DNA from 2 places in the Nocardia sp. NPDC058176 genome. Region 2 is predicted to be linked to the other one. Evidence: riboswitches for the same ligand, from Rfam matches in the RefSeq annotation. Region 2 holds a riboswitch; the other holds the start of a gene.
The links. A riboswitch is a leader RNA that binds a small molecule or an ion and turns the genes downstream of it on or off. The one in region 2 is predicted to bind thiamine pyrophosphate.
Positions count from the first base shown of each region.

Region 1: it holds a riboswitch for thiamine pyrophosphate, as region 2 does, so the genes downstream of both, thiC (phosphomethylpyrimidine synthase ThiC) here and ACFVVM_RS08425 (TenA family protein) in region 2, are expected to answer to the same signal.

Region 1 is NZ_JBHVVA010000002.1:680,618-695,060, forward strand. It holds gene ACFVVM_RS15685 (DUF5933 domain-containing protein) at 1-1,262, opposite strand, end outside; gene ACFVVM_RS15690 (glutamate--cysteine ligase) at 1,313-2,455, opposite strand; gene ACFVVM_RS15695 (superoxide dismutase family protein) at 2,466-3,140, opposite strand; gene ACFVVM_RS15700 (LytR C-terminal domain-containing protein) at 3,227-3,784, opposite strand; gene ACFVVM_RS15705 (DUF3263 domain-containing protein) at 3,827-4,162, opposite strand; gene ACFVVM_RS15710 (peptide deformylase) at 4,344-4,934, shown strand; gene ACFVVM_RS15715 (GNAT family N-acetyltransferase) at 4,924-5,880, shown strand; gene ACFVVM_RS15720 (exodeoxyribonuclease III) at 5,900-6,715, shown strand; gene ACFVVM_RS15725 (homogentisate 1,2-dioxygenase) at 6,781-7,983, shown strand; gene fahA (fumarylacetoacetase) at 8,027-9,220, shown strand; gene ACFVVM_RS15735 (MMPL family transporter) at 9,436-11,697, shown strand; TPP riboswitch at 11,753-11,880, shown strand; gene thiC (phosphomethylpyrimidine synthase ThiC) at 11,886-13,526, shown strand; gene ACFVVM_RS15745 (serine hydrolase domain-containing protein) at 13,714-14,443, shown strand, end outside.
Region 2 is NZ_JBHVVA010000001.1:1,774,674-1,789,116, reverse strand. It holds gene ACFVVM_RS08450 (DUF1365 domain-containing protein) at 1-410, shown strand, start outside; gene ACFVVM_RS08445 (class I SAM-dependent methyltransferase) at 407-1,738, shown strand; gene ACFVVM_RS08440 (ABC transporter ATP-binding protein) at 1,704-2,528, opposite strand; gene ACFVVM_RS08435 (ABC transporter permease) at 2,521-3,372, opposite strand; gene ACFVVM_RS08430 (ABC transporter substrate-binding protein) at 3,350-4,372, opposite strand; gene ACFVVM_RS08425 (TenA family protein) at 4,369-5,073, opposite strand; TPP riboswitch at 5,061-5,157, opposite strand; gene gndA (NADP-dependent phosphogluconate dehydrogenase) at 5,324-6,769, shown strand; gene ACFVVM_RS08415 (hypothetical protein) at 6,954-7,493, shown strand; gene ACFVVM_RS08410 (lipase family protein) at 7,720-9,033, shown strand; gene ACFVVM_RS08405 (RNA polymerase sigma factor) at 9,280-9,846, shown strand; gene ACFVVM_RS08400 (Asp23/Gls24 family envelope stress response protein) at 9,837-10,412, shown strand; gene ACFVVM_RS08395 (Asp23/Gls24 family envelope stress response protein) at 10,409-10,786, shown strand; gene ACFVVM_RS08390 (hypothetical protein) at 10,783-11,115, shown strand; gene ACFVVM_RS08385 (Asp23/Gls24 family envelope stress response protein) at 11,191-11,658, shown strand; gene ACFVVM_RS08380 (hypothetical protein) at 11,660-11,848, shown strand; gene ACFVVM_RS08375 (Asp23/Gls24 family envelope stress response protein) at 11,845-12,162, shown strand; gene ACFVVM_RS08370 (DUF6286 domain-containing protein) at 12,159-12,695, shown strand; gene ACFVVM_RS08365 (alkaline shock response membrane anchor protein AmaP) at 12,692-13,264, shown strand; gene ACFVVM_RS08360 (DUF2993 domain-containing protein) at 13,272-13,967, opposite strand; gene ACFVVM_RS08355 (hypothetical protein) at 14,154-14,443, shown strand, end outside.

The sequences.
Region 1 (14,443 bases), on a different contig from region 2:
ACGATGGCGCCCGCGGTGATCGGGTATTCGGCCATCGGGACGGCCAGGTAGCGGTAGGACAGTAGGAGGCCGGCGAAGGTGACCGTGCCGAAGGCGACGAGGCGGATTCGGAAGGCGCCCCAGCCGCGTTCGGGTGAGCGCAGGGCGGATTCGACGGTCAGGCAGAGGATGGCGCCCGCCACCAGGTCGACGCCGTAGTGGTAGCCGAAGCCCAGAGTGGCGGCCACGGTGGCGATCAGCCAGAACGCGCCGCCCCAGCGCAGCCAGGCGGGGGCGCGGGAGCCGTCGATGTCGCGGCGGGTGTGCAGGAACAGCGACAGGGCCCAGGCGGTGTGCATCGAGGGCATGCAGTTGCGCGGGGTGACCTCGTCGAAGGACAGCGCGGCCGGGCTGTGATCGAGCGGCGGCAGCGCGGTGGGCCAGAAATCGCCCACCTGGAAGCCGTGCCCGTCGGGGCCGAACGCGAACATCGGCCCGACCACCGGGAACAGCACATAGAACAGCGGCCCGACCAGACCGAGCACCAGGAAGGTGCGCACCAGATAGTGACTGGGCCAGATCCCGGTCGGCACCACCCGGCGCAACTGCCACACCGCGACGACGATCGCCGCCACCGGCAATTCGATGTAGACCCAGTGCAGCACCGCGTACACCTCGGGCCCGAGCACGTCGAGCACCCGGCCCATGACCCACGCCGGGTCGCCCAGCGCGTGATCGGCCAGCAGCAGATACTCGTCGAGCACGGTCGGATGCACCGCCGAGGTGACGTGCAACCACACGTCACCGACCTTGGTGGCCAACACCAGCAGCGCGCCCAGCGCCGCCGCGCGCAGCGCGTCGGTGCGTTCCCTGCCCCGCCAGCGCAGCACCGCGATCAACACCAGCGCGGTCAGCACGATGGTCGGCCCGTTGCCGACGGCGAACGGCTGACCGTCGAGCAGCCGCAGCGCCGCCCACACCGCGTCGATCCCGATCGCCGCGCCCGCCGCGATCACCCGCCGTCGCGCCGAGACGCCGACCAGCGCGAGCACCAGCCCCGCCCACGGCACCGACATCGATTTCGGCGTCCCGACGTAGTCCCGGGCCAGGCTGGCCAACGGTCCGTCGAACCCACTGATCCACGCCGCGACCTGTAATCCGATCAGCAGGGCGAGCACCGCGGACACCGCGATGACCGCGAGAACGCGTGGCTCGCGCAAGCGGCTGAGGCGATTCAGGCGGGTGGCACCCTCCGCAACGCCGCGCGGGTGTTCGACAAGCATCCAGACATCGTAAACGGCCGGTGAACAGCACCTCACCGAGCGGCTGAACGCTACTGATCCAGCTCGCGCACCAGGGAATCGACGACCGCGACAAGATCACCCTGCGAATGCGCGGCCACTCGGCGTTGCCGCTGGTAGGAGGCACCGTGGCGGGGAATCTCGGCGACCGCGGCCAATTCGTCGGCGCAGCCGAGTCGCCGTGCCGTCGGCTCCAATCGGGTGAGCAGATCCATCAGATCGTCTGTGACCAATCGCTCATTGGAGGCGTCGTCGACGATCACGATGGCGTCGAGCCCGTAGCGCGCGGCCCGCCATTTGTTCTCCTGCACGTGCCAGGGCGGCAGCGTCGGCAGGTCCTCGCCGTTGTCGAGCCGCTGCTCCAGATCCACCACGAGACAGTGGATCAGCGCGGCCACCGAGGCCAGTTCGGCGCGGCTGGACAGCCCGTCGCAGACCCGGATCTCGATGGTGCCCCACTTGGGCGCGGGCCGGATGTCCCAGTGCATGCCGCCGAGTTGTTCGAACACACCGGTTTTGAGCTGGTCGTGCACGAAACCCTCGAACTGGCGCCAGTTCTCGAACTGGAACGGCAGCCCGGCGGTGGGCAGCTGCTGGAACATCAGCGCGCGATTGCTGGCGTAGCCGGTGTCGTCGCCGGACCACATCGGCGAGGACGCCGACAGCGCGAGCAGATGCGGATACGACAGCAGCAGCGAGTTCAGGATCGGAAAGACCTTGTCCCGGTGCGAGACTCCCACGTGCACGTGCACGCCCCAGATCAGCATCTGGCGGCCCCACCACTGGGTGCGCTCGATCAGCTCGTCGTAATGCGGTGAGCGGGTGAGCTGTTGGGCCGACCACGGTGCGAACGGATGGGTGCCCGCGCAGAACAGGTCGACACCGAGCGGATCGGCCGCGCGACGCACCGCGTCCATGGTGCCGCGCAGATCGTCCACCGCCCCGGCGACCGTGTCGTGCACACCGGTCACCAGTTCGACGGTGTTGCGCAGCAGCTCCTTGGAGACCTGCGGGGTGCCGTCGTGGGCCCGCCGGTCACCGACCGCGTCGAACACCGCCGAGGCGGTGTTGGACAGATCGCGCGTCACCTTGTCGACGAGCGCGATCTCCCATTCGATGCCGATGGTCGGCCGGGGCGAACCGCGAAAAGGTACCGACTGTGCTGCCCCGGCCATGCGCGTCTCGCTAACCGACCACGCCGCAGGCCACCCGCGAACCGGCGTCGCCGGTGGACAGGGTGGCCGCGTCCGGACCGGTGCCACCCTCGTGGGTGTAGCGCGGCGGGATGTTGCCGAAGTTGTCGGCGCCGGAGTGCACGATCAGCGCCTTGCCCGCGATCTGCTCGAGGGTGACCTTGTCAGTCCAGGTGACCAGCTTGGCGGTGCCGTCTTCGATGACCTGCAGCGAGGTGAGGTCACCGCTCGAGGGATGCGCGTCGGCGGGGCCGACCTGCAGGTGGCCACCGGCGGAGGCGAAATCGCCCTCACAGGTGCCGTTCTGGTGGAAGTGCAGACCGTGGAAGCCGGGGGTCAGGCCCTGCGCCTCGACGGTGACGACCAGGTGGTTGCCGCCGGAGACGATGGTCGCGGTGCCGACATCGGCGCCCGAGCCGTCTTTCAGTTCGACCTTCAGGCCGTCCGCGGAGGCGCCGTGATCGTCGCCCTCGCGACCGCCGGGGGTCGAGCCGTGGCCGCCCTCGTGGCCCGCGGGCGCGGGCGAGCTGGTCCACACCGGCGGCGTGGTCCCCGCGACATCACTCGATTCCTGGCTGTTGCTGCAGGCGACGAGCCCGAACGCGGCGACTGCGAGCACCGGGGTCACAGTGCGCCAGGACGGACGACGAGTGGTCGACGTGGCCATCGGGGAACTCTCCTTCGTGGACAGGGCTGTACCGGTGACGATGATGCCACAGCGAGGTCGACGGTCTCGGCACCGAGTACCGCGACTCAGCTACCGGTCAGTACCACCACGACGCCCGGCGAGGTGTCACCGGACTTGGGCGCGACCGTCCCGCCGACCTGCTGGGCGATCTCGGTGGCCGCGGCCCGGTCGCCCGCGCCGGTGCCGTAGAACACGGTGGTGGTGGTCAGGTTCGCGCCGCTGTAGTTGCCGGTGCTGACATTGCTCCAGCCCGCCGCGCCCAGTTCGCTCGCGGTGCGGGCGGCCAGGCCGACGACCAGGCTGTTGTTCAGCACGCGCACCGGAACCGCCTGATCGACGGCGCCGGTCTGGGGTGTGGTGGTCGGGGTGGTCGTGGTCGGCTCGACGGTGGTGGTCGTGGGCTCGGCGACCTCGGTGGTCGTCGGCGCGGCGGTCGTGGTGACCGGTGCCTGCGCGACCGCGCTGGTGGTGGTCTCGGTCTGCTCGGCCGCGTCCGAGGCATCGGCGTCGGAGTTCGACAACGACATCGCACCCAGCCCGGCGAAAACGATGGCCAGGGCGATCAACACCATCGCCAGCGCGCGCAGCGGGGGGCCGCCGGGGGTGGGATTCGGGTTGCTCACCCGCGCAACCCTAGTCGCATCGACGGTTCGGTGACTGTCATGTCAGACCTGGAAACCGAGTCGGCGCGCGGCGCGCGCTTTCTGCCTGCTCGCCCGCAGCCTGCGCAGCCGCTTGACCAGCATGGGGTCGGCCGCGAGCGCTTCGTCCTTGTCGACGACCGCGTTGAGCACCTGGTAGTAGCGGGTGGCCGACATGGCGAACAGTTCGCGGATGGCGTCTTCCTTGGCGCCCGCGTATTTCCACCATTTGCGTTCGAAGTCCAGGATGTCGAGCTCACGCCGACTCAGGCCGGTCGTCTCGTCGATGACCGAGGCCTGCTCGCCCGCTGGTGAACCGTCTTGGATCGCGGAGATGTGCCGAGCCGCTGCGCCGTCCATCTTGCTCCCTCGCCGAGTATCACGAGATGAAAAATGACGCTTGCACGTCGCGGATCATTCAACCATGCGGCGGGCGGATCGTCCGACCGATGTCCCGGCGTGTTGACTGTGGGCCAGTAGCGTGTCGCAGGCCACAGGGGTCGGCGCTCGGCCGATGGCGGATACGGCGATAATGGCCGTCATGGCAATTCTCCCGATCGTGATCGTCGGTGACCCCGTCCTCCACAACCGCACTGCCACGGTGACGGAGTCGCCCGCGGAGCTGGCCGAGCTGATCGCGGACATGTACGACACCCTCGCCGAGTCCAAGGGTGTCGGCCTGGCGGCCAACCAGGTCGGCGTCGGCAAGCGGCTGTTCGTCTACGACTGCCCCGATTTCGACGCCGCGGGCAATCCGATCCGGCGCAAGGGCACCGTGGTCAACCCGGTTCTGGAGACCTCGGCGATCCCCGAGACCATGCCCGATCCCGATGACGACGAGGAGGGCTGCCTGTCCGTGCCGGGCGAGCAGTTCCCGACCGGGCGCGCGGACTGGGCCAGGGTCACCGGGACCGACGAGCACGGCGAACCGGTCGACATCGAGGGCACCGGCTTCTTCGCCAGGATGCTGCAGCACGAGGTGGGCCACCTCGACGGCTTCCTCTATGTCGACGTGCTGATCGGGCGCAATGCCCGCGCCGCGAAGAAGGCGATCAAGCGCAACGGCTGGGGCACACCGGGTCTGAGCTGGATCCCCGGCACCGTCCCCGACCCCTTCGGCCATGACGACTGAAATACCACTCGGCCGCCGCGTGGTGATGCGGTATCAGCTGCCGGAGGGTTATCCGCAGCCGCTCACCGATGTGATCGGTGAGCTGGTGTCGCTGACTCCGCCATCGGTGCGTACCGCCGAGGGCGAGCTGGTCGAAGTCGCGGCGGATCGGGTGGTGGCGCTGAAAGCGTTGGGCCCGAGGCCGATTCGGACCAAGGAGATCCGGTCGCTGGAAACGGCGGCGGCCTTCGGCTGGCCCGGCACGGCACACCTGTGGATCGACGGTTGGCTGGTCCGGGCGGGCAACGGCTACACCGGGCGCGCGAATTCGGCGGTGCCGCTGGGCGAATCGGGCGTGCCCGCGGTGCTCTCGATCGAATCGATGCGCCGGATCGCCGACTGGTACACCGATCAGGGCCTGCCGCTGCTGCTGCAACTGCCCGACCGGCTGGCCCCGGTCCCGCCGGGCTGGAACACCTGGAGCGAGACCGTCGTTCTCGGCCTCGACATCGCGAATTTCGTCCTGCCACAGGGCCCGTCGATGGTGCGCGTCGCGCCGCAGCCCGACGCCGGATGGCTCACCGCCCACCGCTATCGCGGCGAGATCCCGGTCGACCCGGCGGTGCGCAAACCCGACCTGGGCGTCCTCACCTCGACACTCGGCGGCACGCTCGGTTTCGCCTCGCTCGGCCTGCCCGAACCACTGGCGATCGGCCGCGGCGCGGTGACCACCGCCCCCGACGGCCGGCGCTGGGTCGGCCTCACCTGCGTCGCGGTCGCCGCGGCGCACCGCCGCAACGGCCTCGGTGCGCTGGTGTGCGCCGAACTCATCCGCTGGGGCGCCGAACAGGGCGCGACCCACGCCTATGTGCAGGTGGAGGTCGGCAACGCCACCGCCCTCGCCCTCTACCGAGACCTGGGCTTCGTCGACCACCACACCTACCGCTACGCCGCCCCGCAGGGTTGAGCGGCCTCGAAAGGACACCGTGCGTCTCGCCACCTGGAACATCAACTCGATCCGGTCCCGCGTCGATCGGGCGATCGATTTCCTCGACCGCCACGACATCGACGTGCTGGCGCTACAGGAGACCAAGTGCCGCGACGACCAGTTCCCGTTCGAGCGCTTCGACGCCGCGGGCTACGAGGTCGCGCACGTGGGGCTCAACCAGTGGAACGGTGTCGCGATCGTGTCGCGGGTGGGGCTCACCGATGTGGAGACCGCCTTCGCCGGTCAGCCCGGTTTCGACAAGAACGCCGGTGACTCGCTGATCGATTCGCCGGTGGTCGAGGCCCGCGCCATCGGCGCGACCTGCGGGGGCGTGCGGGTGTGGAGCCTGTACGTGCCCAACGGGCGCGCCTTGGACGACCCGCACTACGCCTACAAGCTCGACTGGCTCTCGGCCCTGCGCGACAACGCGACCGGCTGGCTCGCCGACGACCCCGACGCCAAGATCGCGCTGGTCGGCGACTGGAACATCGCCCCGACCGACGACGACGTCTGGTCGCCGGAGTTCTTCGCGGGCAAGACTCACACCTCCGCGCCCGAACGCGCCGCCTTCCAGGCCATGCTCGACACCGGCTTCCGCGATGTGATCCGCCCGTTCGCCCCCGGCCCCGGCGTCTACACCTACTGGGACTACACCCAGCTGCGTTTCCCCCGCAAGGAGGGCATGCGCATCGACTACATCCTGGCCTCCCCCGCCCTCGCCGACCAGGTCACCGATGCCGGTGTCGACCGGGAGGAGCGCAAGGGCAAGGGCGCCAGCGACCACGCCCCCGTGATCGCCGAATTCACCGACTGACCTGCTCCGAGCGGTACCGTGGGAGCAGGACCTGTCCGGCCTGCGACGAAGCGGGAGGTGTGTTCGTGGCTTTCTATCGAACGGTGGGAGCGGTGCCGCCGAAGCGGCATACGCAGCATCGGGACGAGCGCGGCGGCCTCTATTACGAAGAGCTGATGGGCGAGGAGGGGTTCTCCGGGGACTCCTCGCTGCTCTATCACCGCGCCCTGCCACCGGCGATCGTCGACGCGACGGTCTGGGAGCTGCCCGACCAGTCGACCACTCCGAATCATCCACTGCGCCACCGTCATCTGCGCCTGCCCGCGCTGTTCCCCGGCGACACCCCGGCGGCCACCGACCCGGTGACCGGACGCAGGCTGCTGCTGGCCAATGCCGATGTGCGGATCTCGTATGTGGTCGCCGAGGCCGCGTCCCCGCTGTACCGCAACGCGATCGGCGACGAGCTGGTCTACGTGGAATCCGGTGCGGCCGTGGCGGAGAGCGTGTTCGGTGCGCTTCCGGTGCGTCAGGGCGACCAGGTGCTCATGCCGAGGGCGACCACCCATCGCTGGCTGCCCACCGGGGACGAACCGGTGCGGGCCTACGTCATCGAGGCGTCGAGCCACATCACCCCGCCGAAGCGGTATCTGTCGAAATTCGGTCAGCTACTGGAGAATTCGCCCTACTGCGAGCGTGATCTGCACGGTCCGGCCGAACCGTTGATCGCCGAGGGTTCAGATGTGGAGGTGCTGGTCAAACACCGGGCGGGCACCGAGGTGATCGGCACCAGGATGACCTATGCGACACACCCTTTCGATGTCGTCGGCTGGGATGGCTGCCTGTATCCGTTCACGTTCAACATCGCCGATTTCGAACCGATCACCGGGCGCGTGCATCAGCCGCCGCCGGTGCATCAGGCGTTCGAGGCCACCAATTTCGTGATCTGCAATTTCGTTCCGCGCAAGGTCGACTATCACCCGCAGTCGATTCCGGTGCCGTACTACCACTCCAATGTGGATTCCGACGAGATCATGTTCTATTGCGGCGGAAACTACGAGGCGCGCAAGGGTTCCGGGATCACGCAGGGATCGGTCTCGGTGCATCCGGGCGGCTACGCGCACGGTCCGCAACCGGGCGCCTACGAACGCAGTATCGGTGCGGAGTTCTTCGACGAATTGGCGGTGATGGTGGATACTTTCCGGCCGTTGCAGCTGGGCGAGGGGGCGCTGGCCTGCGAGGATCCGGCGTACGCGTGGACATGGTCGGGTCGCGGGCCGGGGCTCGGATGAACAGCCGCGACGCCGGGCGCAGGTGCAGCGCAGGGTGCGGACGATGACGGGCGGGGCGCGCACCGGACTGATCTGTGTCGAGGTGCCGGATGACTCGCTGTTCGGACCCGAGAACCTGCCGTACGGGGTTTTCGCACCACCGGCGGGCGAGCCCCGGGTCGGCGTTCGGCTGAGTGACACGGTATTGGATCTCGCGGCACTGCTGGATGATCCGATATTCCTTCGCGCAGACCTCAACGCTCTTCTCGCGGCGGGTCCGACCCGGTGGCGCGAGGTCCGTGACCAGGTGCGCGAGCTCGCCGGGACCGCACTGCCGGTCGACGCGCAGTTCCCCCTGTCCACCGTGCGGATGAAGCTCCCGGTGCGGATCGGCGACTACGTCGACTTCTACGCCAGCGTTGACCACGCGACCAACCTCGGCAGGCTGTTCCGGCCCGACAGTGAACCACTGCTACCGAATTGGCGGCACCTGCCGGTCGGCTATCACGGCCGGGCAGGGACCGTCGTCGTCTCGGGCACTCCGGTGATCCGGCCGAACGGCCAGCGTCGAACCGGTTCCGACGCACCGGATTTCGGTCCGTCGCAACGGCTCGACATCGAGGCCGAACTCGGCTTCGTCGTCGGCCAGGGTTCGACGCTGGGCGTGCCGGTCACCGTCGACGAGTTCTCCGAGCACGTCTTCGGCGTCGGCCTGGTCAACGACTGGTCGGCCCGCGACATCCAGGCCTGGGAGTACCAGCCGCTCGGCCCGTTCCTCGGCAAGTCGTTCACCACCTCGCTCGCGGCCTGGATCACTCCGCTGGACGCGCTCGCCAACGCCCGCGTCCCCTTGCCGACACAGACCCCGAAACCACTGCCCTACCTGCGCGGCTCCGACGACCACGGCCTCGACATCGACCTGACCGTGCGCTGGAACGACGAGGTCGTGGCGCATCCGCCGTACGGGCGGATGTACTGGTCCCCGGCCCAGATGCTGGCCCATCTCACCGCCAACGGGGCCTCGGTGCGCCCCGGCGACCTCTACGCCTCGGGCACCATCTCGGGCCCCGATCCCGATCAACGGGGGTCCTTCATCGAATTGACCTGGGGTGGAACGGAACCCGTCACCGTCGGCACCGAGACACGGACCTTCCTCGCCGACGGCGACCGGGTCACGATCACCGCGACGGCGCCCGGCACGGCGGGCCGGCGCATCGGCCTCGGCGAGGTCGGCGGGACGATCCTGCCCGCCCGCTGATCTCACCCACCACACCCGTCCCCACTTCGCGGACACTTTCCAGAATTTCCGGCAGGATCAGCGCGAAATGGTGATCCAGCACACAGTCAGCCGACCGAATCCACCGGCAGGCGGAGATTCTCCGGTCACCGCCTCCACCCACAGGCGGTGTCCACCCACCTCGCCCACGGGCTACGGTGACCTCCGAGGTTTCATCGAGGAGAGAGTCCGCGACGATGTTGACGAGAATCGCCCGCGCCGCCGTGGGCCGCCCACGCCTGGTGGTCGCGGTCGCGCTGTTGCTGATGGTGCTGTGCGGGGCGATCGGCGCCACCGTGCATTCGCACATGAAGTCGGGCGGGTTCGTCACCGACGATCTCGAGTCGGTCCAGGCCAGTCTGTATCTGAGCGAGCACTTCCCCGGCAGCGAGCCGAACTACGTCCTCGCGGTCACCGCCGAGGGCGGCCCCGACTCCCCCGCCGCGCGCGCCGCCGCCGAGGCCGTGGAGGCCGAGCTCAGCGATCATCCCTGGATCAGCGGGGTGCAGTCGTATTGGACCGCGCGTGCGGACCTGAAGCAGGCGCTGCGCAGCAAGGACGGGCAGCGGGCGCTGATCCTGGCCAGCATCGAGGGCGATGACGCCGAGCTGCCGGACCGGGCGGGCAAGCTGAGCGAGGAACTGCGGGTCGAGGACGGTCCGGTCACGATCGAGGCCGGTGGTCTCGCCGCCGCCTTCTCCGACATCAACACCCAGATCAGCAAGGATCTGATCCTGGCCGAGGCCATCGCCATCCCGATCACCGCCCTGCTGCTCGCCCTGGTGTTCGGCAGCGTCGTGGCGGCCGCGCTGCCGGTGGCGATCGGCCTGTTCGCCATCGCGGCGGCGCTGGGCATTCTGCGGGTACTCACCGCGGTGACCGATGTGTCGATCTTCGCGCTGAACATGACCACCGCGCTCGGGCTCGCGCTGGCGATCGACTACAGCCTGTTCATCGTCAGCCGGTACCGGGAGGAACTCGCGGGTGGTTCCACCCCGACCGCGGCGGTGATCCGCTCGATCCAGACCGCGGGCCGCACGGTGGTCTACTCGGCGCTGGTGGTGGCGCTGTCGCTGTCGGCGCTGCTGGTGTTCCCGCAGTACTTCTTCAAATCCTTCGCCTACGCGGGCATCGCCGTGGTCGCGGCCGCCACCGCCGCGGCGGTGATCGTGCTGCCCGCACTACTCATCCTGGTCGGCGACCGGATCAACGCCCTCGACCTGCGCGCCCCGCTGCGCAAGCTGTTCCGGCGCCCGCCCCGGCTCGAGAAGCAGCCGCAGCAGACGTTCTGGTACCGGCTGGTGACCGCGGTGATGAAGCGGCCGATGTCGATCGCCCTGGCCACCACCGCGTTCCTGCTGCTGCTCGGCTCGCCGTTCCTCGGCGTGCAGTTCGGCTACCCCGACGACCGCTCGCTGCCCACCGACGTGGCCAGCCGCTCGGTCGGCGACATCCTGCGCACCGAGTTCGACGCCGACCTGGCCTCGAGCGCGACCATCGTGCTGCCCGAATTCGACGGCACACCAGCCGAATTGGACGCCTACGCCCGCGAGTTGTCCACGGTGCCGGAGGTACCCGCCGTACTCAGCAGCGAGGCCGTGTACAGCGGTGGGTTGCGGGTGGCCGCCGGGGTTCCCGAGATGTCGGACCCGCAGGCCGGTGCCTATCTCTCCGTCGGCACCCGGCTCGATCCGTACTCCGACGCGGGCCGCGCCCAGCTCGAAGCGCTGCGCGCCGTGCCCGCTCCCTCGGATGTGCTGGTCACCGGCCCGGCCGCGCTGAACCAGGACTCGGTCACCGCGATCACCGGCAAGCTGCCGCTGGCCGGTGCGCTGATCGCGATCGCCACGCTGATCCTGCTGTTCCTGTTCACCGGCAGTGTGGTGCTGCCGGTGAAGGCGCTGGCGCTCAACATGTTGTCGCTGGCGGCGACCTTCGGCGCGATGGTGTGGATCTTCCAGGAGGGCAACCTGGCGGGCCTGCTCGGCTTCACCGCCACCGGCACGCTCAACCTCGCCATGCCCATTCTCATGTTCGCCCTGGCCTTCGGCGCCTCCATGGACTACGAGGTGTTCCTGCTCTCGCGCATCCGCGAGGAATGGCTGGCCGGGCCCAAGACCACCGAGGGCAATACCGAGGCGGTCGCGATGGGTGTGGCCCGCACCGGACGCATCTTCACCGCCGCCGCGCTGCTGATGAGCGTGGTGTTCCTCGGGGTCGCCACCTCCGGTGTGTCGATGATGAAGCTGTTCGGTCTCGGCTGCGCGCTGGCGGTGATCAGCGACGCGACGGTGATCCGCGGGCTGCTCGCACCCGCGCTGATGCGCATGATGGGCCGCTGGAACTGGTGGGCGCCCAAACCGCTTGTCGCGCTGCACAACCGGTTCGGCCTGCACGAGTCCGATGATCCCGTGCCCGCGCCCGCCGAGACGCCGCGGCTGGACAAGGCGTCGGTGTAACCGTCCGCCCGCCCGGCGCTGTCCGGGCGGGCGGGTAGGGTCGGGCTGGACAATTTCACACGCCAACGGGGGCTCGCACCAGCGGGCTGAGAGGACGGCTAGCCCATTTTCGGGCGTTCAGGGCCGTCGACCGTATGAACCTGACCGGGTAATGCCGGCGTAGGGAGGAAGAAACCATGGGCACAGCCATGTCGTCGAACGGGACCGGTACGCCGGTCGACACCGTGACCACCGGGCCGATCCAGGGCAGCGTCAAGCACTACGAAGAGGTCGACGGCCTGCGGATACCCGTGCGCCGGATCAATCTCACCAATGGCGATCATTTCGACGTCTTCGACACCTCCGGCCCGTACACCGATGACAACGCGGTGATCGATCTCGAAGCCGGTCTGCCGAAGCTGCGCGACGGGTGGACCAAGCCCGAACTCGACGGCCCGCGCACCCAGCTGCACTGGGCTCGCCAGGGCATCGTCACCGATGAGATGCGCTTCATCGCCACCCGCGAGGGAGTCTCGGCGGAACTGGTGCGCGAAGAGGTCGCCGCCGGTCGCGCGGTGATTCCGGCCAACCACAAGCACCCGGAACTCGAGCCGACCATCATCGGCAAGAAGTTCCTGGTGAAGATCAACGCCAACATCGGCAACTCGGCGGTGTCGTCCTCGATCGCCGAGGAGGTCGAGAAAATGGTGTGGGCCTCGCGCTGGGGTGCCGACACCATCATGGACCTGTCGACCGGCAAGAACATCCACGAGACCCGCGAATGGATCCTGCGCAACTCGCCCGTCCCGATCGGCACCGTGCCGATCTACCAGGCCCTCGAAAAGGTGAACGGCGATCCCACCAAGCTCACCTGGGAGATGTACCGCGACACCGTGATCGAGCAGTGCGAACAGGGCGTCGACTACATGACCGTGCACGCCGGCGTGCTGCTGCGCTACATCCCGCTCACGGCCAAGCGCGTCACCGGCATCGTCTCGCGCGGCGGGTCCATCATGGCCGCGTGGTGTCTGGCTCATCACCAGGAATCGTTCCTGTACACGCACTTCCGAGAACTGTGCGAGATCCTGGCGCGCTACGACGTCACTTTCTCCCTCGGTGACGGCCTGCGTCCCGGCTCGATCGCCGATGCCAACGACGCCGCTCAGTTCGCCGAACTGCGCACCCTCGGAGAACTCACCAAGATCGCGAAATCCTATGGCGTGCAGGTGATGATCGAGGGCCCGGGTCACGTACCGATGCACAAGATCGTCGAGAACGTGCGGCTCGAGGAGGAACTGTGCGAGGAGGCGCCGTTCTACACCCTCGGCCCGCTGGCCACCGATATCGCGCCCGCCTACGACCACATCACCTCCGCCATCGGCGCCGCGATCATCGCGCAGGCCGGGACCGCGATGCTCTGTTACGTCACCCCCAAGGAACACCTCGGCCTGCCCAACCGCGATGACGTCAAGGTCGGCGTGATCACCTACAAGATCGCCGCCCACGCCGCCGACCTCGCCAAGGGCCACCCGCGCGCCCAGGACCGTGACAACGAATTGTCCAAGGCCCGTTTCGAATTCCGCTGGCACGACCAGTTCGCCCTGTCCTTGGACCCCGACACCGCCCGCGAATACCACGACGAGACCCTGCCCGCCGAACCCGCCAAGACCGCCCACTTCTGCTCCATGTGCGGCCCCAAGTTCTGCTCCATGCGCATCTCCGCCGACGTCCGCGAATACGCCGAGAAGCAAGGCCTCACCGACGTGGCCGCCATCGAAGCGGGCATGGCCGAGAAGTCCGCCGAATTCGCCGACCACGGCAGCCAGGTCTACCTCCCCGTCGTCTCCTGACGGACGACATCGAACTGGACCGACGATCACCAGGCACTGGTGGCGATGGCCTCTCGGCCGATATTTGCGCCATTGCCTGGTGATCGAACGTCCAACACGGGGTGGGTGATTCGGGATCGACTTTCGTAGGGGTTGAGGCATGCGATCGGCGGATTCGGTGGAGGCGCGGCGACCATAGCTTGGGCTCATGCGAATCAGAGCGATGGTGGTGGCGGGGATGATCGGGGTCGGTGTCGGGCTCGGAACAGCCGTGACGGGGCAGGCCGCGCCGATGCCAGAGGCGTTGTCCGCCTCGGTTTTCGACGACTTCCTCGGGCGGGCGGTGGAGTTCACCGGATTGCCCGGGGTGTCGGCGGTGATCACCCACCGGGGTGAGGTGGTGCACGCGGCGGGGTACGGGCACGATTCGGCCGGGGCGGCGGTGACGGAGCGGACGCCGATGCGGATCGCCTCGCTGACCAAGGCGTTCACGGCGATGGCGGTGATGATCGGGGTCGAGGACGGGATGATCGACCTCGATCGGCCGGTCGTGGAACAACTGCCCGAATTTCGCACCGAGGATTCGCGGTCGGATCGGATCACGGTGCGGCACTTGTTGAATCAAACCTCCGGCCTGGCCGACTCGACCGTCGACATTCCGGCGACCGAGTCGACGAACTCGCTGGAGCAGTACACGGCGACGTTGCGCACGGCGCGGCTGGCCGCCGAACCCGGAACCCGGTACGCCTACAGCAATGTCAACTACAACCTCGCCGCGCGACTGGTCGAGGTGGTGAGTGGTCGTGAGTACGGTGAGTACCTGCGGGAGCGGATCTTCGAACCGCTCGGCATGGCCGAGAGCGTGCTCGGCGACGAGATCGTCTCTCCGGCCGATGGATTCAACTCACTGTTCGGGCGGTGGATCGCCCGGGACGAAC
Region 2 (14,443 bases):
ACCACACCGGCGCCCTGCGGTGCGTGATCGCCGAGGTGCACAACACCTACGGCGAACGGCACCGCTATCTCCTGCCGCCCGAAGCGAATCCCGTGGTCGCCAAGGAGTTCTACGTCTCGCCGTTCAACCCGGTGGCCGGGCACTACCGGCTGCGACTCCCGGTTCCCGGCACCCGGTTGCGGCTGGCGATCTCGCTCGAAGGACCGGACGGCCGCAGCACCTTCGACGCCACCGTCCGGGGACGCGTCCTGCCCGCGAACCGCCGGAATGTCACCCGCGCGATCCTGGCGCATCCGTTCGAAACCTGGCGCATCGCCGCGCGAATCCGGTTGCAGGGGCTTCGGCTGTGGCGCCGCGGCCTGCCGATCGTGCCCCGCACCCCGCATCTGTCCCAGGAGGCCCTGCCATGAACAGCTCCGCGTGCGGTGTCGAGACCGCGGCGGCCGCCCCGATCGCCGACCGTTGGGGGTCGGCCGAGGTGCCCCGGGGTGTCCGTGCCGGTGTCGGCCGGGTCGTGGCGTCGGCACTGTTCCGCCGGGCGGTGCGCCGGCTTCCGCTCCGTGTCGAACTCCCCGACGGCACGATGCTCGGCGGTGGCGTCGACGACCCGACCACCCCGCTGATGGTGCTGCACGACCCCGACGCCTTCGCCACCCGGGTCGGTGCGACCGGACTCATCGGATTCGGTGAGGCGTACATGGCGGGTGACTGGTCCGCCCCGGACCCGACGGCGGCGCTCACCGTGCTGGCCTCGAACATGGGCGGGCTCGTCCCGGGCCCGCTGCAAGCCCTGCGATCCCTCGTCCTCCCGCGACAACCCGCCCGTACCCGCGCCACCGCGACCGGCGCTCGCGGCAATGCCGCGCACCACTACGACCTGTCCAACGACTTCTTCGCCCTGTTCCTCGACGAGACGATCACCTACTCGGCGGCACTGTTCGATCGGCTCGATCCCGCTCCGGGATGGGACGACCTGGCCGCCGCCCAGCGCAACAAGATCGACCGGTTGCTCGACGCCACCGAGGTCGGTCCCGGCAGTTCGGTACTCGAAATCGGCACCGGCTGGGGCGAACTCGCCATCCGGGCCGCGCGCCGCGGCGCGACCGTCCGCTCCATCACGCTCTCGGCGCAACAGCAGCGGCTCGCCCGCGAACGCGTCACCGCGGCCGGGCTCGCCGACCAGGTGTCGATCGAACTGCTCGACTACCGCGACGTCGACGGCCGGTACGACGCCGTGGTCTCGGTGGAGATGATCGAGGCGGTCGGCTACGACTACCTGGCCGACTACCTGACCGTCCTCGAGCGGGTGCTCGCACCGGGCGGGCGCGTCGCCGTGCAGGTCATCACCATGCCGCACGACCGGATGCGGGCCGGCCGCACGACCCACACCTGGATCCAGCAGTACATCTTCCCCGGCGGCTTCCTCCCGTCGGAAGAACTGCTGGCACAGCTGCTTTCGCGACACACCGCCCTCGAGATCGTGGATCGGACCGCGATGGGCGAGCACTACGCGCACACCCTGCGCCTGTGGCAGGAACGGTTCGTTTCCGCGGACGACCAAGTCGGCGAACTCGGCTTCGACGAGGTGTTCCGGCGAATGTGGCGCCTGTACCTCGCCTACTCCGAGGCCGGATTCCGCTCCGGCTACCTCGACACGCTGCAACTGGTCCTGCGCCACCGGGACGAGCGACCTCCGCGGCCGTTCAGAACCGCGGGCCGGAGGATTTCTGTTCGGTGAACGCCCGACGCGACTCCTCGTGCAGGATCTCGAGGAGTTCCTCTTCCAGCGCGACGAATTCGGGCGCGGTGATGACGGACAACTCGCGCGGTCGCGGGAGATCGATGCGCAGTTCGTGGCGCACGGTGGCCGGGCGCGCCGACAGCACGATCACGCGATCCGACAGGTAGACGGCCTCGCGGATGTCGTGGGTGATCATCAGGACCATCCAGCGGTAGCGCTGCCACACCTCTTGGAGCCAGGACTGCATCTCGGTGCGGGTCAGCGAGTCGAGCGCGCCGAAAGGTTCGTCGAGCAGCAGTAGTTCGCGTTCCTGCACGACGGTCCGCAGCAGCGCGGCCCGCTGGCGCATGCCGCCCGACAGCTGGGACGGGCGGGCGTCCTCGAAGCCGGACAGGCCGAACACCGGGAACAGTTCGCGGGCCCGGCGGCGGGCTTCGGCCTTCGGCACGCCCTGCACCTGCAGGCCGAGGACGGTGTTGTCGAGGACGGTCCGCCAGGGGAACAGCAGGTCCTTCTGCGGCATGTAGGCGCTGTGCGATGCGGTGTCCTCGCCGTCGGCCGCGCGGAAACCGACGCTGCCGGAGTCGGGGGATTCGAGTCCGGCCAGCATGTTGAACACGGTGCTCTTGCCGCAGCCGCTGGGCCCGATGACGGTGACGAACTCACCCGATCGCACCGTGAACGACACCCCGCCGAGCACCGCGAGGTCCGGGGTGTTCCGTCCGGGCTGCGGGAACGACTTGGTGAGCTGGTCAACGACGATCCGGTCGCCTCCGGCCTCAGTCATGCCGGCTCCTGTTCTGCGCGCGTGACCACGGTGCGACGAGGCGTTCGATCGCGAACGTCGACAGGTACAGCGCGATACTCAGCAGCGCCGTCACCAGCACCGCCGCCAACACCAGGTCGGTGCGGAACGAATTCTTCTGCAGACTCATGTAGATACCGAGACCGACGCTCGCGCCCACATACTCGGCGAACACCGCGCCCACGACCGCGTAGGTGATCCCGATCCGCAACGCGGTGAAGAACCGGGGCACCGCCGAGGGCAGCCGCACATACCGGAACACCTGTACCCGGGAAGCGCCCATGCTGCGCAGCAACGCGCCCGCGTCCCGGTCGGCCGCGGCGAACCCCTCGATCAGGCCGATGGCCATCGGGAAGAAGGTGACCAGCGCGACCACCAGGATCTTCGGCAGCAGACCGAATCCGAACCAGATGATCATCAACGGCGCGATCGCCACGATCGGCACGGTCTGGGAGGCCACGAACAGTGGTACCAGCGCCCGACGCAACCACGGCGAGAAGTCCACGATCACCGCCAGCACCCACGCCAGGCTCAGCGACACCGCGAACCCGATCAGCGTCACCTGCAGGGTGGCGGCCGCGTGCGTACCGATCTCGTCCCGATGCGCCCAGCCCTGCTGGACGACCCGCACCGGCGAGGGCAGCACCTGCGGACGCACACCGCTGCTCGTGACATAGAGCTGCCAGATCACGACGAGCACCGCCACCGTGACGACCGACGGCACCGCCCACCGGATCCCCGCCCAGCGCGCGGTCCCGCCGTCGCCACCGGAGGAAACCGGCGGCGACGCGGCTACCGACAGCTCACGGGTTGGCGAGGTACTCATTGGTGAAATACGTCGACCAGTCGGGTTCGGTGGTCAGCGGCTTGCCGTCGGGTCCGGTCAGCAGACCGCCCCGGTACAGGAAGCCGGAATTCGCCGACCACTGCTCCACCGTCTGGGTGCCCACCTTGCCGTCGGCGTCCTTCATGAACTGCTCGGCCAGCATGCGCTGACTCTCGAAGACCAGCGACTCGTCGTTGAACGCGCCCGGATTGGCGTCGAGGAGGTCCCGGGCCGCCGCGTCCGGATCGTCCGCGGCGAACTGGTAGCCGCGTTGCAGGGCCTGCACGAATTTCGCGGCGCGGTCCGGGTTCTCGGCCAGCCAGCCCTCGTTGGCATCGATCACGATGGCGTAGGCATCGGGGAAACCGAAGTCGGTGTAGCGGAAGTACCGCATCGGGGTGCCGTGGTGTTCGGCCTCGATGCCCTCCCAGGCCAGGTACGAGACGGTGAAGTCCGCCTTGCCGCCGTAGACCGCTTCATACGCCGACGAACCGAGCACCACCGAGGTGAAATCGCCGGTGCCGCCGTCATTGCGGATGACCTGCTGCAGCGCCTCCCGCTCACCCGGATCGCCGAACCCGGCGTAGGTCTTGCCGTCGAGGTCCTTCGGGCTCGCGAGGTCGGCCCGATCGGCGCGCACCCCGATGCCCGTCGCCCAGTGCTGCAGCGGCGCGAGCACCGACTTCACCCGCGCACCCGACGCGCGCGCGAACGTCGACGAATTGTGCGTACTGATCCCGAATTCGGCGTTTCCGGCATCGACCACCGTGTCGACGGAGGTGTTGTTGTAGGGCAGCACCTGGACGTCCAGACCCGCGTCGGAGAAGTAGCCGCGCTGCAACGCGACGTAGAGCCCGACGTGGTTGGTGTTCGGCGTCCAGTCCAGTGCGAACCGGATGGTCTCATCGGAGCTGCCGCCCGAACCGCAGGCGGTGAGCAGCGACAGGGTCGCGACGGTGGTCGCCATGACCGCGAGCGCGCGGCGCAGACGCCCGGTCATGCGGCGGGCCAGGGCTGCGGGTGCAGGGCGGTGTCCCAGAACAGCAACTCGTAGCGCGTGGCGAGGACGAACGCCTGCTCCATCGCCTCCCGCTCCCGGTCACCCGCCGACTCGGCGGCCACGTCGACCAGCGCTCGCGCCGTGGCGGCGGACTGCTGGAACTCCTCGGCGCCGTAGGTGGTGACCCACTGGGCATACGGGTGGGCGGGGTCGGCGGCGATCACCTTCGCGGCGCTCTCGGCCAGGTCGCGGCCCACTTCGGCATAGATCCAGAAGCAGGGCAGCGCGGCGGCCGCGGCGACGGCGTAGGACTCGGTCGCGGCCGCGGCGATCAGGTAGGAGACATAGGCCAAGCAGGTCTGCGAAAGCTCCGGCTCACCCTGTCGCGGGGGCAGCGCGCCACCGGTGAGCAACTGCTCGTGCATGGCCGATTCGACAGCGGCGGCGTTCGCGGACGAGGTCGCCCAGAAGGCGGCGGTCTGCGGGTCCGGCGACTTGGCGGCGAGAATCGCCAGCGCCTTGGAGTATCCGGTGAGATACAGCGAATCCTGCTCGATGTAGGTGCGGAACACCTCGAGCGGCAAGGTGCCCTCGCCGAGCAGGCGCAGGAATTCCAGGTCGTCGATCGCGGTCCGGAGAGACTTCGTCCGGTCCCAGAGGTGATCGGTGAACTTGTTTGTGGTGTGGGCGTGCGACACCATGACATCCCTTCGTCAGCATTACCTGAACAGGTTCGGCGGGTCTGTTCTCAGCCTCGCGGTCGCGAGACACCCCGTGTCAGAACTCGACCGACCCTAGCAGCGACCGCCGACATGCGGGCAACGCCCGGTTCCGCGCGCAACCCCGGTCACGGTGGTATGTGTTCGGCCGCGGAACGGCACCCAGTAACTTGGCTGGCAAGGAAGCCGTCTTCCGCACCCGTCGGACCCGCCGAACGAAGAGAGCTGATCAATGTCGACCTCTACCGCGCGTGCGCAGATCGGTGTCACCGGCCTGGCCGTGATGGGCAGCAACATCGCCCGCAACTTCGCCAAGCACGGCTACACTGTCGCGCTGCACAACCGCTCCGTCGCCAAGACCGACGCGCTGCTCGCCGAGCACGGCGGTGACGGCGATTTCGTCCGCACCGAAACCGTCGAGGAATTCGTGGCGGCGCTGGAGAAGCCGCGGCGCGTGCTGATCATGGTCAAGGCGGGCGACGCGACCGACGCCGTCATCGAGGAACTGGCCGCCGCGATGGAGCCGGGCGACATCATCATCGACGGCGGCAACGCCCTCTACACCGACACCATCCGCCGCGAGGCCGCGCTGAGCGAGCGCGGCCTGAACTTCGTCGGTGCCGGGATCTCCGGTGGTGAGGAAGGCGCGCTCAACGGCCCGGCCATCATGCCCGGCGGACCCAAGGAGTCCTACGAGTCGCTCGGCCCGCTGCTCGAGTCGATCGCGGCCCAGGTCGACGGCGTCCCGTGCTGCACCCACATCGGCCCCGACGGTTCCGGGCACTTCGTCAAGATGGTGCACAACGGCATCGAATACGCCGACATGCAGCTGATCGGCGAGGCCTACCACCTGTTCCGCGACGCGCTCGGTTTCGACGCCGGGCAGATCGCGGAGGTGTTCACCCAGTGGAACTCCGGCGATCTGGAGAGCTACCTGGTCGAGATCACCGCCGAGGTGCTCGCCCAGATCGACGCCAAGACCGGCAAGCCGCTGGTCGACGTCATCGTCGACGCCGCCGAGCAGAAGGGCACCGGCCGCTGGACGGTCAAGTCCGCGCTCGATCTCGGCGTCCCGGTGACCGGCATCGCCGAGGCCGTCTTCGCCCGGGCGCTGTCGGGGTCGCGCGCCCAGCGCAAGGCCGCGGTCGGCCTGGCCTCGGGCACGCTCGCCGCCAAGCCCACCGATGTCGAGCAGTTCACCGAGGACATCCGGCAGGCGCTCTACGCCTCCAAGGTCGTCGCCTACGCACAGGGCTTCGACCAGATCGCCGCGGGCAGCGCCGAATACGACTGGGACCTGCACCCCGGTGACCTGGCGACGATCTGGCGCGGCGGCTGCATCATCCGCGCCCGCTTCCTGAACCGGATCAAGGACGCCTACGAGCAGGACCCGGCCCTGCCGAGCCTGATCCTGGCCCCCTACTTCCGCGAAGCCATCGAAACCGCCATCGACAGCTGGCGCCGCGTGGTCTCCACCGCCACCCTCCTCGGCATCCCCGTCCCCGCCTTCGCCTCCTCCCTGTCCTACTACGACGCCCTGCGCGCCGAACGCCTCCCCGCCGCCCTCACCCAGGGCCAGCGCGACTTCTTCGGCGCCCACACCTACGAGCGCATCGACGCCGACGGCAAGTTCCACACCCTGTGGAGCGGCGACCGCACCGAGGTCTCCGAGGGCTGAGTCGACCAGGGTGCGCCGGAGTGAGCCCGGCGCACCCTGTCAGCGCGCCGAGTAGGAACCCACCTTCCGCGCAATCGGGGCGCTCAGCCTCCCGAGCCTGGCAGCTTATTCAGCTATCTTTTGGTTACTGGCCTGACGTGGTCGATCGCGTCGAGTCACGAATCCTCCAACGAAAGGTAGCTCGGTGAAGTCGACTTTCGCGGTTCTGTTCGGACTCGTGGTGGCCGCGGCGGCTGTGACGGGGTGCTCCGGGGGCGAGGATTCGTCGCCGACGGTGTCGACCACCACGTCGGCGGTGAGCACCGCGCCCGCTCCCACGCCCACCCATGAGGATGGTCACCCCGGTGGCGACACCACCGCGCCCGTGCCCGGTCCGACCACCGGGCAGCGTGGTGCCGACGGTTCCACCGGCAACAACCTCAGTGACGAATACTGTGCCCGCAATCAGGATCCCGGCTGCCCGCTGGGCAGTTACATCGGTCCCGACGCCATCCCGAATCCGAACGGCGATGGAACCTGGGTCCCCTGTGAAGGCACCATCTGCACCAACCCCAACCACGGCGGCGGACCGACCACGCCCCCGCCTGCGCCGACCACCACGCCGGTCGACACCGGTCAGGTGGAGGGCGGTCCGTGCGGCGACGACGGTCTGGGCCGATGGACCCATCTGGACGGTGACAACGCGGGGCACTACGGCACCGAGTGGCTGTGCTCCTACAACTAGAAACGAGCGCCGACGCGATCCAGCCGATCTTCTGCTCCTGACCGCTGCCTGTCGGCAATCGAGTCCCGCCCGCGCTGGGAAGCACTGCGGGCGGGACTCGCGCGTTCGTGGGCTCGGGACCGCGATGGGCAATCTGGGAAAGGTGTCTTGTTCTAAACAAGAGTGCATGCTGTAATTGGCGTCACAGCCGGAGCCACAACGCTGTGGGCCAACGAAACGAGGAACGATGTTCGCATCAATCGCCCGATCCAGATGGGCGGTCGTGCCACTGGCGGCGATCTGCTTGACGGTGGCGGGCATCGGCGCCGCTGTCGGCGAGCCGTATCCGAGCTTCCCGCCGGATCAGAATCAGCTTCCTCAGCTGCCCACCGAGCCGCAGCTCTACGACCTGCTCCCGATCCCGGTGCCCGCCGAGGATCCCTGGTACGACGACCCCGCGGACCTTGGCTCCTACGCACCCGGTCAGATCGTCCGAACGCGCACGGTGCAGACCCGCCTGCTCGGCCTGCCGTTCCCGGTGCACACCGAACAGCTGCTGTATCGCACCAACGATGTGCACGACAATCCGATCGTGACCGCGACCTCGGTGATCATTCCCGGCATCCCGTGGTCGGGTAGTCCACGACCGGTGGTGTCGTTCCAGGAGGCGATCGACTCGACCGATTCGTCGTGCAACCCGTCCTACACGTTGCAGACGGGCACGATGAAAGAGGCCGCGCTGGCGGTGTATTGGCTTGCCCAGGGGTTCGCGATCAACGTCCCCGATTTCGACGGCAAGTTCAACACCTTCAACACCTATGACGAAGGCAAGATGGTGCTCGACAGTCTGCGTGCCATGAAGAATTCGGCGCTGGGCCTGACCGATTCCGGGATCGCGCTCTACGGTTACTCCGGCGGCGGTTCGGGCTCGATCCGCGCCGCCGAACTGCGCGAGAGCTACGCGCCCGATGTCCGATTGCTCGGCACCGCGGTCGGCGGTTTCCCCGCCGATCTCCAGGCACAAGCCCGCTACGCCATTGCCCAGCAGCCCGGCCTCACCGGTATCAGCAACTTCACCATGTGGCTCGGATTCGCCGCGCTGTCACGAGAATTCCCGGATCAGTTCGACGCGAAGGAACTGCTGACCCCGGAAGGGCAGGCCATCGTCGCGGACATGCAGAGCCGCTGCGTCTACACGATCGCCGCCGCAGGCGCCTACCGCCCGATCAGTGCCTATTTCCAGCCCGGCAAGTCGCTGGAAACGGCTCACGGCGTGATGGAGGTCCTGGCGGAGCAGAGTATCGGCCACCATATTCCGGACAGCCCGATCCTCTGGTGGCACGGAATCTGGGACGAGCTGATCCCGGCTTCGGTGGTGTTGCCGACGGTCAACGACTATTGGGATCGCGGCGCCGACCTGCGGTTCTACACGATGCCGTTGCCCGAACACGTCGTCAACGCCGTCGCGGGCTGGCCACCCGCCGTGGCCTGGATCAGCGCAATCCTGCGTGGACTGCCGCCGGGTGAGCGGTTCAAGGCGGACTTCGAACTGCCCAACTAGAGCTCCCCGTCCAGTGGCGTCGATGACCGCCACCCCGGCGCCCGATCTCGACTGAAAGTCGTCGCCGAATTGCCGCTGCGTCCCCCGGAATTCCGGGGGACGCAGTCGTGGTTCGGGCGGCAGGCAAGCGTGTGCCGACACCCCCGGAGTCACGAACCCGGGGATGAGACGACGATCACTGATAGTTTGCCGTGACGAATTCCTGCGCATCGGTGTCCATCAAGGAGCAGCGGAGGAGGTGCCGGTGTGACCACGACGTCGCCCGCACCCGAGGCAGCGCTGGACGACGCGACCCTGGCCGGTCGGGCGCGTGACGGCGATGTCCGGGCATATGAGCAGCTGGTGCTGCGCTACCAAGGACCGATGTTCCGGCTGGCCGCGAGGATGCTGGCCGACCGAGCCGAGGCCGAGGACGTGACACAGGAGGTCTTCCTCAAGGCCTGGCGCACGATCACCCACCTCAACGACGACGCCGCCTTCGCGGGCTGGCTCTACCGGATGACGACCAACCGGTGCCTCAACGTGCTGCGCGCACGACGGGTCCCCGCCGATGTGGACCCCGATACGACGGCATCGCCCCGCACCGACACCCGGCCCGAGCACGCGACCGAGGTGAGCAGCCAGATGGCCGCGCTCACCGACGCACTCCAGCAGCTGACGCCCGAACAGCGCGCGTGCTGGCTGCTGCGCGAGGTGCACGGCCGCTCCTATGACGAGATCGCCGAGATCGTCGGCGCCAACAGCACAGCGGTGCGCGGGCGGATAGCGCGCGCCCGAGCCCAACTGGCAGAGGTGATGAAGCCATGGCGGTGACCCACAGCACCGACAACGACTACCTGCTCCCGTGCGGACGCGGGCTCGAACAGGTCTGGGAGCGACTCGACGACCCGGAGGTCGACCGGCACGAAGCGTCGTGCCCGCACTGCGCCGCGGCCAGGGAGAGCCTGCTGACGCTGCGCACCGCGACCCGCGAACTCATCGATGAACCCGACCCACCACCTCCCGATCTGTTCGGCCGGATCATGTCCGCCGTGCGCGCCGACGTGCGCCGCGGCAACACCCTCACCCTCGACACACCGCACCCCGGTGCGATCCAGGTCAGTGAACAGGCCGTGGCCGTGGTGCTGCGGTTCGCCGCCGACACCGTCGACGGCGTGCGCGCCAGGGGCTGCCGGGTGCGCAGCAGCGAACCCGGTCCCGACGGCGAGCAGGTGATCACGGTCGACATGACCATCGCCGTGCGCGCCGACGCGCATTCGATCGACACCCTGGTCGCGGCGGTGCGGGAACGGGCGCGCGCCGCGGCCACCGCCCGCGTCGGGGTCACCCTCGGCAGGCTCGACGTCACCGTGGTCGACCTCTACGAGGCGGACCGGTGACCGGCACCGTCCCCGAGACCGAACTGGTCGTCGCGGACGCCGTGATCGCGAGCGTGGCCGCCAGGGCCGCCGCGCTGGTGCCGGGCGTGGCCCGGCTCGAACCGGGTGTGCTCGGGCTGGTCGGCCATCTCGCCCGCTCCGGGCGCCAGCTGTGGATCGGACAGGAACCGGCCGCCTCGGCCGGTGTTCGGGTGCGGCGCGCCGGTGGTCTGCTCGACATCCGGATCGACCTCGCGCTGACGGCATCGAGCAATGCCGTCGAGGTGGGCCGGGCCGTGCAGCGGGCGGTCTCGGGCGCCGTCACCGAATCCACCAGCACCGCAGTCGATTCGGTGACGGTGTGTGTCCTCCATATCGAACCGGGGCCGCCGTGAACACCGACGACGACCTGACCGACCGGATCATCGCCGCGATCGACGCCGTCGACGGCGCGCATCCCGCGGTTCCGATGGGTCTGCAGAACAGCCGCTGGCTGCCGTGGAACGCGGGCAGCGCCGCGGTCGACCTCGGCGCGTCGGCGGTGGAGGTCCGCGTGGTCGCGACCACCCTGCCGCTACCGCCCCTACTCGAGCAGCTGGACGCGGCGGTGCGGCCGGTCCTCGCCGGGACACGGTGGGCCGAGACGGGGCTGCGCGTGCACGTCGTCGACCTGCACGTCGACGTGTTCGAGGAAAGCGACGCAGATCACTCGCCGGGACCGTGACGATCCGCCGAGCGCGGTGTCCTAACCCATGACAGTTCGTCAGCCCTTGGAGCACAACACAATCGGGAGGATTTCATGTCCAGCACGACCACCACCGGGAACACCAAGGCCGCGGAGAAGACCGGCACCGCCTCCACCAGCGCTCTGGTGAGCGATCAGGGCACCACCACCATCGCCGACACCGTGGTGCAGAAGGTCGCGGGCCTGGCCGCGCGGGAAGTGCGCGGTGTGCACGCTCTGGGCGGCGGCACCACCCGGGCGATCGGCGCACTGCGCGACCGCATTCCGGGCGCGTCCTCGAGCATCGGCCAGGGCGTCTCGGTCGAGGTGGGCGAGACGCAGGCCGCGGTCGATCTCGAGATCGTCGTCGAGTACGGCGTGGCCATCGCGGAGCTGGCGATCGCGGTGCGCCGCAACGTGATCACGGCCATCGAGCAGATGACCGGGCTCGAGGTCGTCGAGGTGAACATCAACGTCAACGATGTCTACATCGAGGACGAGTCCGACGACCAGCAGGCACCGAGCCGCGACCGGGTGCAGTGACATGAACGCCACCACGATCTGCCTCGTCATGGGCTTGTCCCTCGGATTCGCCGCGGCCTTCGGCGGACTGGGCGCGTTCGCCGTCGTGCTGATCTTCGGTGGCCTCGGTCTGCTGATCGGGCGCTGGCTCGATGGTGAGGTCGACCTGTCCGGGCTGCTGCGCTCGGCACAGGATCGGGGCAGGCGGTGACCAGTGCCGCCGCCCGGCTGCCCGGCACGACCACGGTCGGCGAGCGCGCGGTGCGCCGCATCGCCGAGCGGGCCGCCACCGAGGTGGCCGGGGTCGAGCCGCAGGTGCAGGTGAGCGCGCAGGTCGTCGGGACCGGCGCGACCCTGCGCGTCCGGTTCCCCGTCCGCTATCCGCTGCCGGTCGGGCGGGTCACCGACGAGTGCCGCGCGCATCTGATCGCCCGGACCGAGGAGCTGACCGGCCTCACCGTGCCACGGGTCGACATCGAGGTCTCGGCACTGGTGCCGGAACCGCCCGAGAGGAGAGTGCGATGACACGCCGCCCACGCCGGGTCGTCCCGGCGGTCGTCGTCGCGGTGCTGCTGTGCGCCACCGCTGTGCTCGTCGTCGTATCGCTGATCCAGCGCCTCACCGGGACACGGGAGCTGATCTCCTACGACAGCGTCGCCACCCGCCTGCACGACACCGCGTGGGGGAGTGGGTGGGTGCTGGGGGTCGGCATCGCCGTCGCGGTGCTCGGCCTCGCCCTGCTGGCGGTGGCGGCCCTGCCCGGCAAGCCGGTCGTGCTCGCCCTGGAAGCCGGAGACGGGATGGACGCCGGGATCGCGCGGCGCAGTCTTCGCCACGCGCTCGCCGACGCGACGGGTGGTGTCGACGGTCTGGACAAGACGCGGGTGAAATTGCGCCGCAAGAAGATCCACGTCTCGGGGCACACCCACCACACCGTCGAACAGACCGCGGAGGACGTGCGCCTCGCCGTCGCCGACCGGCTCGATCGCATCAAACCGGCCGATGTCCCACGCTTGCGCACCAGCGTGCGCACGATCGGTCCAGGGAGGGCGCGATGACCAGTGCCAACCGGCCCGCCCGGCTGAATCGCGGCGTGCTCGGACTGCTGGGGATCGCGCTGGCCGCCGCGGGCGGACTGCTGATCGCCGCGCATTTCGGCGCCTTCCGCGTCGATTCCGACGCGCCACTGGTGCCGGGCACCGAGGAACCGCCGCGGTGGATCCTCTTCTGCGTGATCGCCGGCGCGGTGCTCCTCGCGCTGCTCGCCCTGCGCTGGCTGGCCGCCCAGATCGCCCGGCTGCCCAAGCGCACGGTGTGGGAGATCGGTACCGCGGGGGAGCAGGGCCGCACCCTGCTCGGGTCCGGTGCCGCCGCCGAGGCGGTGGCGGCCGACATCGAGACCTACGACGGAGTCCGTTCCGCGACAGCACGTCTGGCGGGCAGCGCGCTCGCCCCCGACCTGCATCTGCTGATCGACACCGACCCCGCCGCCGATCTGCCCGCCCTGCGCACACGGATACTCGAGCACGCCGTGCCGCGACTGCGCACGGCCCTCGAGCTCACCGCTGTCCCCGTGGAAGTGGAGTTCCGCATCGCCGATCGCGGCCGCACACAACGCACCCGCTGACCGTCGCTCACGGGAGGTCGGACAGGGACACGTCGTGGGCCACGGCGGTCACGTGCAGTCCCTCGGCGCCCGGCTGGATCTCGGTCAACCGGGCGCCGAGTGGCAGCTGCTCGAGCGGCACGACGAAAGTGAGCGTCTGGCGCAGCAGGGCCAGCGGGATCGTCGGACCGCCGATCGCGGGCTGCGCCGAGACCGGGGTGACCTCGATGCCGTCGGCGGTCGGCGTCACGGTGACGAAGACCGTCGCGGGGACCGGGATGCCCTGCACCGAGAAGGTGCCGGTGACACGCAGCCCCTCCGGACTGTCGGAGATCGACTCCACCCCTGAGGGCGCGAAGTTCTGCACGGTGTCGTAGGGAACCACCGCCGTCGCAGTCGCCGTGGCCGCGACCAGGCTCGAGGTCCGTCTGTCGATCACGTCGGCCAGCGGTGCGGAGACATCGCTCAGGGTGACGTCGAGGTCGTTGACGGTGGTGTCCCCGCCGGTCCAGTCCCCGACACCGACGTCGATGGTGCGATAGGTGCCCTCGACGGCCTGGGTCAGGAACGGGAAACCGCCGATGGCGACACTCGGCTGGTCCGGGAGATCGTATTCGGCGGCGATCGCGCGGGCGATCTCGTTCTGCGCCAACACCACCGCGACCCGATCGCCGGCGACGAGCGCGATCGCCAGAATCACGATCAGTATCAGCAACCCGCGCATGTACTCACCCTCTCGGTCATCCCACCATCATCCCGGTGGATCATGTCGCAGCGCCGGGCCCGAGGTGCGATGTCAGCCCCCGACGCGCCGTGCCCCACCCGCTGACCTGGGCGCACAGCCGGTGCGTATCCGGGGATTTACGGGGTAATCGCGACGCACATCTCTTTGTCGATGAACGGAGGCGTCATGAGTTACGTCGAAGAGAATGTCTCCACCGAGAAAGTCGGGCGGCTGCGGATTCCCCGCAGCCGGGGCGCGCTGGGCGGTCTGGCGGTATTGCTCCTGGGCGCCTGGGGCGCGCTCATCCCCTTCATCGGGCCGTATTTCAGCTTCGCCTTCACCCCGGACGATCCGTGGGTGTGGACGTCGGCCCGCGGTTGGCTGCAGGTACTGCCGGGTGTCGTCGCGATCATCGGCGGTCTGCTCATGCTCATGAGCAGAAACCGCGTCGTCGCGAGTTTCGGCGGCTGGCTCGC